DNA from 2 places in the Comamonas kerstersii genome. Region 1 is predicted to be linked to the other one. Evidence: predicted binding sites of a transcription regulator. Region 1 holds the regulator's gene; the other holds the start of a gene.
The links. The regulator sigma-54, encoded in region 1, starts transcription at its own class of promoters, with help from an activator protein. The targets are predictions, from matches to a motif close to TGGCANGNAANCTGCTTT.
Positions count from the first base shown of each region.

Region 2: a site for sigma-54 is predicted at 2,363-2,380, ahead of B5M06_RS03855 (flavin monoamine oxidase family protein). Genes of this name have one in related genera too.

Region 1 covers NZ_CP020121.1:1,424,122-1,428,496, forward strand. Annotated here, with positions in the region: gene B5M06_RS06630 (thiol:disulfide interchange protein DsbA/DsbL) at 1-497, shown strand, start outside; gene lptA (lipopolysaccharide transport periplasmic protein LptA) at 599-1,234, shown strand; gene lptB (LPS export ABC transporter ATP-binding protein) at 1,234-2,004, shown strand; gene B5M06_RS06645 (RNA polymerase factor sigma-54) at 2,065-3,654, shown strand; gene B5M06_RS06650 (sugar ABC transporter substrate-binding protein) at 3,829-4,375, shown strand, end outside.
Region 2 covers NZ_CP020121.1:817,668-822,042, forward strand. Annotated here, with positions in the region: gene B5M06_RS03845 (RidA family protein) at 1-154, opposite strand, end outside; gene B5M06_RS03850 (c-type cytochrome) at 224-694, opposite strand; gene B5M06_RS03855 (flavin monoamine oxidase family protein) at 723-2,309, opposite strand; gene B5M06_RS03860 (Bug family tripartite tricarboxylate transporter substrate binding protein) at 2,592-3,572, opposite strand; gene B5M06_RS03865 (nucleoside deaminase) at 3,877-4,338, opposite strand.

The sequences.
Region 1 (4,375 bases):
CTGGCAAGGTCGAAGTGGTGGAGTTCTTCTGGTACAGCTGCCCGCACTGCCATGCGTTTGAGCCTGTGTTTGCAGCCTGGAAGGCCAAGGCGCCTGAGAACGTCGTGGTGCGCCGCGTACCTGTGGCGTTCAACTCGAGCTTTGTGCCCCAGCAAAAGCTTTTCTACACGCTGCAGGCCATGGACAACTTCGATGCCATGCACGCCCAGGCTTTCCATGCCATCCACGTGGAGCGCAACCGTCTGGCCACTGACGACGCCATCTTTGCATGGGTAGGCAAGCAGGGTGTGGACGTGGCCAAGTTCAAGGAGATCTACAACTCCTTCAACGTAGCCAGCCAGGTGCGCAAGGCCACTGCCTTGCAACAGGCTTACGACGTAGAAGGCGTGCCCTCCATTGGTGTGGCAGGCCGCTACTACACCGATGGCCCCATGGCTGGCAGCATGCCCAATGTGCTGCTGGTGGTGGATTACCTGATTGCCCAGAGCACCAAGTAAGCTCTGCATCTGTAGCTGAATGAAAAGTCCGCGCCATGCGGACTTTTTTATGGACCACAAGCGGCATGACTACAATGTGTCGCAAGAAACGTGCCTTGCCCATGAACTCCAAACTCATCACCTGTCTTTTGCTGACAGCCCTCGCCGGGGCCACAGGCCTTGCACATGCCGAGCGTGCTGACCGCGACAAACCCATGAATATCGAGTCGGACGCGCTGCGCCATGACGACTTGACGCAGACCAGCGTGTTTACGGGCAATGTGGTGATGACCAAGGGCACCATCGTGCTGCGCGGCGAACAGCTGGATGTACGGCAGGATGCCGAGGGCTACCAGCATGGCGTGGTCAAGGCTGCCCCGGGCCAGCGTGCCTATTTCCGTCAGAAGCGCGATACCGCACCGGGAGCACCTGAAGAGGTGATCGAGGGCGAGGGCGAGATCATTGAATACAACGGCAAGACGGATGACGTGAAGTTCATCCGCCGCGGCCAGCTGCGCCGCTACACGGGTGGCCAGCTCAGTGACGACATCATGGGCAGCGTCATCACCTACAACAACCTCACGGACGTGTTCACCGTGGATGGCGTAAAGCGCAGCAATGAGCCTTCGTCAGCCCCTGCTGGCTCCGGCGGCCGTGTCCGAGCCATCCTGGCGCCCAAGAACACTACGCCAGCACCGTCCAGCGCACCTGCACAGACGCTGCAGCCTTCGGATGCACTGAAACTGCAAGGAAACTAATGGCCGAGAAGACCCAAGACACTGCCGCGGTGAGCAAGCTCGAGGCACGGCATCTGGCCAAGTCCTATGGCAGCCGCAAGGTGGTCAAAGACGTGTCCATCACCGTGCAAAAGGGTGAGGTCGTCGGGCTGCTCGGCCCCAACGGCGCGGGCAAGACCACGTCGTTCTACATGATCGTGGGGCTGGTACGCAGCGACGGGGGTGATGTGCTGATTGACGGCCACTCCGTGGGCAATATGCCGATTCACCAGCGCTCGCGCCTGGGTCTGTCCTACCTGCCGCAGGAAGCATCGATCTTTCGCAAACTCAATGTGGAAGACAACGTGCGTGCCGTGCTGGAGCTGCAAAAAGATGCCAGTGGCAAATCGCTGTCGCGCGAAGCCATTGAGCAGCAACTGACCACGCTGCTGCAGGAGCTGCGCGTGGACCACCTGCGCAAGTCGCCTTCGCTGGCGCTGTCCGGTGGTGAGCGCCGCCGCGTGGAGATTGCCCGCGCACTGGCCACGAATCCGCGCTTCATCCTGCTGGATGAGCCGTTTGCCGGTATTGACCCCATCGCCGTGATCGAGATTCAGCGCATCATCAGCTTCCTCAAGGAGCGCGGCATTGGCGTCTTGATTACTGATCACAATGTGCGCGAAACACTGGGCATCTGTGACCACGCGTTCATCATCAGCGATGGCACAGTGCTGGCACAGGGAACGCCGCAGGAGATTGTCGAGAATCCGGATGTGCGCCGGGTATACCTCGGCGAACATTTCCGGATGTAGACCTCCCCTGCAGCGTCATCAATAACAACAAAGGTCGAGAGAGCAAAGAGGGGTACAGCGTTGAAGCCAAGTTTGTCACTGCGGGTCTCACAACATCTGGCGTTGACGCCGCAACTTCAACAATCTATTCGACTGCTGCAGCTGTCGACCCTGGAGCTTTCTCAGGAAGTCGAGCAGATGCTCGACGAAAACCCATTTCTTGAATGGTCTGCCGAAGAGGTCGAACGCGAGGCCTTTGGCGTGGAGCATGCAAATTCCGCGCCAGAGGCGGATGTGCATGCCAGCGACGAAACTTATTTTTCTGTAGCTGACAGCGCCGTATCCACGGGCGCTGAAGGGCAAAAAGATTCAGAAATTCCCGTGGCAGAAGCTGCCGATCTGCCCCAGGACTGGGAGGGCGATGGCAGTGTAGACATGGGGGCGTTGGATGACGCAGAGTGGGGTGGTGAAGCACCGGCACGCGGCAAGCGCAATGAGGACGAGGATGCCCCTTCTGCACTGGAACTGGCCCGCTGCCACGAATCTCTGACGGACCATCTGCACCAGCAGGCACTGTCGCTGCGCCTGTCGGAAGTGCAGCGCTGCGCCCTGCGCTTTCTGATTGAAAACCTCAACGACGACGGCTATCTGGAAGACTCGCTGCAAGAGCTGGCTATTGGCCTGGCAGGCAGTGAAGATGAAGAACAGCTTGAGGAGCTGATGCACCACTTCACGGTGGCGCTGCGTCTGCTGCAGTCGCTGGAACCCGTGGGTGTGGGGGCGCGTGATCTGGCCGAATGCCTGCGCCTGCAGCTGCGCTATCTGCAGGAGCAAGGCGGTGACGACCCTGCGCTGCTGGAAGCCGCCTTGCAGCTGTGTGCCCAGCCGCTGGACATGCTGGCGCGCCGTGATGTGCGCAAGCTCATGCAGGCCTGTGGTCTGCCTGAAAGCCGCGTGCGCGCAGCGCTGGCGCTGATTGCACGGCTGGAGCCCAAGCCCGGGCGGCGCTTTGTGGATGTGGAGCGGCATGTGATCGTGCCCGATGTGATCGTGCAGAAAACGAACCGCAAGGGGGGCGATGGCCTGATGCAGTTCAGCGTGCAGCTCAACCACGATGTGATGCCGCGTCTGCGTGTGCACGAGGTCTATGCCGGTGCGCTGCGCAGCCACAAGGGCAGCGAGGGCCACGCCATGCTGCAGCAGCGCCTGCAGGAGGCGCGCTGGTTCATCAAGAACGTGCAGCAGCGCTTTGACACCATCTTGCGTGTGTCCAAAGCCATTGTGGAGCGGCAGAAAAACTTCTTTATCCACGGTGAGCTGGCCATGCGTCCGCTGGTGCTGCGCGATATTGCGGACGAGCTGGGGCTGCACGAATCCACCATCAGCCGTGTGACGACGGCCAAGTACATGGCCACGCCCCACGGCACCTATGAGCTGAAGTTCTTCTTCGGTTCCGGCCTGGGTACAGAGACGGGCGGCAATGCGTCGAGTACGGCAGTGCGTGCGCTGATCCGCCAGTTTGTGAGTGCAGAGAACCCCAAAAAACCGCTGTCGGACAGCCAGATTGCCGAGATGCTCAAGGAGCAGGGCATCGAATGTGCCCGCCGCACGGTGGCGAAATACCGGGAGGCGCTGAAAATTGCGCCAGCAAATTTGAGAAAAGCGTTGTAAGCGAACGGAGCAACCCGTTAACGCTGTATTGGTTTGCTCGGGGCGATTGGCTAAGCTGGTGAGCGCTCGCTAGAATCGCGCGGATATTACGGTTATTACTTATGCGCTGCCTGCGGGCAGCGTTTTGTTTTTTGCTCGTAACCCAGTTGAGTGCCCTGCGCTCGGAGAACCAATATGCAACAACGTCGTCATACCCTCTTGGCTATCGGTGCAGCCGCACTGGCCGCTTTTGGTGCTTTTGCACCCGCCGTGCATGCGCAGGACAAGCCCAAGGTGGCGCTGGTCATGAAGTCGCTGGCCAATGAGTTCTTCCGCACCATGGAAGACGGTGCCAAGGCACACAACAAGGAGCACGGCAACTACGTGCTGCTGAGCAACGGCATCAAGAACGAGACCGACACCGCAGCCCAGATCAAGATGGTCGAACAGATGGTGGCGCAGAAGGCCGATGCCATCGTGATCGCACCTGCTGACTCCAAGGCGCTGGTGCCCGTGCTCAAGAACGCCGTGGACAAGGGCGTGATCGTGGTGAACATCGACAACCGTCTGGACCCCGAAGCCCTGAAGGAAAAGAACCTGAACATTCCTTTTGTGGGGCCTGACAACCGCTACGGCGCCAAGCTGGTGGGCGACTATCTGGCCCAGCAACTGCAGGCCGGCGACAAGGTCGGCATCATCGAAGGCGTGTCTACCACCACCAATGCACAGCAGCGCACCGCAG
Region 2 (4,375 bases), 610 kb from region 1:
CGGGCGAAACCTCCACGGCATTGGAGATGGGAAAGCTCGAGCCGGGGATCTTGTAACGCGTGACTTCACCCGTTGGTACGCCGTTGGCGGCGCAGCCGCTCAGCACCGCAGCAGCCAGAAGACCCGCAACCATCACAGGAGTGCGCAAAGACATGGAATTACCTCTTTCTCTCAAAACATTGCTCATCGCCCCGCAGCCCGACTGGAACACGGGGCCGGGGAATTACTTGCGGAAGAGCTTGACGTCTTCTGCCGTCACGGTGTCAGTGAACTGATTGCCAAAATTGCTGCGCACATAGTTCACCACTTCTGCTACCTGTGCGTCGTCCAGTCGATGGGCAAAGCCAGGCATGCCATGCAGGCCATTCATGACCACACCCACCGGATACGCAGCTGCAGCCAGCTTTTCATTGCCCGCCAGTGCAGGGTAAAAACCCACCTCGGCAGCACCTTGCCCCTGGGGCATGTGGCAGCCCTGGCAAATGGCCTGGTAGATCTTTTCCCCATCACGCTGGGTGTTCAGGCGACGGTCGCTGGAAAAGCCCGCCTTGAGGGCTTCAACCTGTGTGTCAGCAATCGCCAGTACCTCGGCAGCAGTGCCTGTCACAGGCCCTGCGAAAGCGGACAGACTGGCCATGCTTGCCAGCACCACTACGGCCACAGACAGACCACGGTGCAACTTCTTTGTGCTCATAGCGTTCGTTCCTTTCAAGTGGCCTGACTCAGACATTCACGGCCTTGGCGTGCAGGCGCTGCACAGCGTCGAGGGCAGACAGCACGGCACCTTCCTGCCATGCGGGAATGAAGGAGATATGCTCGCCAGCCAGCACCAGACGGTTGTCAATCTGCGCCATGTTGTCGTAGTGCTGCGCGCGCAGGTTGTCGTTCCATGCGCCATAGCAGCCCTGAGTCCAGGGTGTGCGGTGCCATGCCACAGACACGCCGTTCAGGAATTCCTGCTTGTACTGCGGGTGAATCTGGCTACCCCACTCCAGGGCCAGACGGACCCGCTCCTTGGGCGTCAGCGAAGCCAAGCGATAGGCATTGGTGTTGTCAAAGGCATATGCCCCCAGCAGCACAGCAGGGCCGGGCTTCATATAGTCGTTGGATGGGTAGGAAATCTGCTGAATCGGCAGGTCCGTCGAGGTAATGCCACCGTAGATGCGCTCATCCTCTTCCCAGAAACGTCGCTTGAATTCCAGACCCACCTTGACCGAACTGCCGTATGGCAAGGCCTCAATGGCGGCGCGCATCTTGTCGCCCACCTGAATGTCCATCTGCGCCAAGATGGAAGCAGGAATCGTGCAGACGCACCAGTCGGCAGTCACCTGCTGCTGTACGCCATTGCGGGTATAGCTCACGGTGACGGACTTTTCATCCTGTGCAATCTTGCTCACCTTGGCGTTGTACTGAATCGCCTTGCCCAGATCCTTGGCCATGGCCTGAGGCAGCATGTCCATGCCGCCCTTGGGCTGGAAAATGGTGCTGTGGAATTCCGTCAGATTGCCCGAGCCGATCTGCCCCCACAGGTTGGACTGCAGCACTTCACTCACACCAATGGGCTGCGATGCCTTGGCACGTGGCATCAGACCGCCACCATGGTCCACATCAAAGCCGCGGTATTCGCTGGTGTGCAGGCTGGCCACATAGCGATAGTCCTTATCCAGCGCTCCTGTGCTCTTCAGGCTGGCCAGCAGCTTTTCTGCATCTTCCTTGCTGATGACCGTATCCAGAGCGCCCTGGTTGACCGCCTTGGCCAGCAGCTCGGCCGTGTGTCCACGGTAGTCCGTTGCGATATGACGAAAGCGCTGTGGCTTGCCACCAAAAGCCTTGCTGTTGTGCACATAGGCGTTGTGATTGACCTGGTTGAACACATCCAGCTCAATGCCATAACGACGGTACAGATCCATCATGGCATGGTGGTTGTGGGGCACACGCCAGGGCCCTGGGTTCAGATAATTCCCCTTGGCAAAGCCAACGGTCTGGGTCGTGCCATCCAGCTCGGTAAAAGTGTCACCGCCACGCAGTGTCCAAGCACGGCCACCAGCGCGATTCTGGTATTCCAGCACTGTGACCTTGTAACCCGCATTGCGCAGCTCAATGGCGGCCAGCATGCCTGCCAGGCCAGCACCCAGCACCACTACGGATGCGCCAGGCTTGGCCTTGCTGAGCTTGATGGGGCCGGAATACGAAGATTCAGCGGCATGGCCCAGAGTCCCCATGGCGGAGTACATGGCTGCGCCACCTGCCATATGGCCAATCATGGTGAGGAGTTTTCGCCGTGTCAGTGGTGTTTTTTCTTCTGGCATAGAACAGAGCTTTCGGTTTTCGACACGCGAACTACCGCATGTCTTGACCATTTATCGCAACAGTCGTGCCAGCTTGTGCACTGTCGGCATCTATCCTCTAGGCTCTAGGCTCTAGGCATCAGCATTCACAGAAACATCTGCACCAAAATGCACTGAACCGCATCAGGCAATGCCCTAATGTGCACGCACTAACGCCGAGAAATGGTGCACGACACATGTGTGTGAAAAAAAGGCCTGCATCTGCAGGCCTTGTGGAGCGCATGTGAGGCAACGCAGCGTGCGTTAATCGATTTTTGCGCCCGACTCATCCACCACTTTTTTCCAGTGCGCCAGCTCTGCAGGCAAGCTGGCTGCAAAGCTTTGCGGGTTGGACTGCACGGGCTCCGCACCCAGCGTCTTCAGGCGCTCCTGCATGGCGGGGGTAGCCAGCACGCGAGAGATCTCGGTATAGACCTTGTCGATGATGGGCTGGGGTGTGCCTGCAGGGGCAAACAGGCCGTACCAGGACGTCACGGCCAGATCCTTCAGCACAGGAATTTCAGGTGCCAGCGGTGTCGGCTTGTCCGACGCCACACCCAGCACACGCAGCTTGCCGCTGCTCACGAACGGCATGACGCCGGGGAAGCTGCCAAAGGTCACGGGCAGCTGGCCAGCCACCACATCGGTCGCTGCCGCTGCAGCCCCCTTGTAGGGCACATGCAGCATTTCCACGCCCTTTTGCTTCTTGAGCATCTCGCCCAGCAAGTGATTCAGCGTGCCATTGCCGGCCGAGGCGTATTCCACCTTATAGGGATTGGCTTTGGCATAGGCCACCAGCTCGTCGAAGGTCGTGGCAGGAAACTGTGGATTGACCACCAGCAGATACGGCGCCACAGCCAGCTGCATCACGGGGGTGAAGTCTTTGATGGGGTCAAACCCCGTGCGCGAATACAGCGCAGGGTTGATGGTGTGTGCGCTTTGCGCCGTCACCAGAAAGGTATAACCATCGGGCGCGCTGCGTGCTACCTGGCCCGTTCCCACGTTACCGTTGGCACCCGCACGGTTTTCCACGATCACGGGCTGGCCCAGCGAGTTTTCCAGGCTTTGCGCTACGGCACGCGCAATCACGTCATTGGCACCGCCGGGATTTTGTGGCACCACAAAGGTAATGGGCTTGGTGGGCCAGCTGTCCTGCGCCCAGGCGGCAGGTGCAGCCATAGAGACCACGCTGGCAACGGCCAGCGCCAAAGCATGGCGGCGAGAAAAAGCGGAATGCACAGGCATCACAACTCCAAGTACGTCAATGGGGTGGTTCAACCGTCAGCACTGGAGATGCAGCCATACGCCTAAGCACAGCCACCACATTGACAACGCAGTGCTCACGGAAATTCAAGGCGAACTTGCTGCTTGTGGCTTGCAAGGGGATTGCGCAGGCGTGTGGCCCAGGCTGCGCAATGTCAAGACCGCTGGCGCGAGGGTGTTCGCAGGCAGCAGGCTTGGAAGAAGATGGGGGAATCATAGGCAAGCCACCCGCTGCCCCATAGCAAAACAGAGGTGTCTGCCAGTGTTCTGTCAGACTCCGGGCTGTTCAGCGCCCGTTCAGCACTGCGACGGCCTCATCACGCAGCAGGCCTTCTTCTACGCGCACCGCAGGTTGTGCAGGCTCCAGCACCTCAGCGCAGCGTGCAGGCAGAACCGGCCCTCCCAGAGCGTCACCAATATCTTGCGTGCTGGCTGCAAACACCACACGTTTGATCCCCGCCCAGAACATGGCACCGCTGCACATAGCGCAGGGTTCACCGCTGGCAAATACGACTGCTCCATGCAGACGCTCTGGGCCGAACCGCTGCGTAGCCTCTCGTACGAGGACCACTTCGGCATGGGCTGTGCAGTCACCCGTGCTGTTTTGCCGGTTGGGTGAGGTGTGCAGGATCTCACCCTCAGACGACACCAGTGTTGCTCCAAACGGTGTATCGCCAACTGCACGGGCCTGGCGTGCGGCCTCCATCGCCAGTTGCATGGCCTGCACTTCTGTTGCAGTGAATGACATGGGCATCTCCTTGTTCATACCCACCAGCAACGCTGGT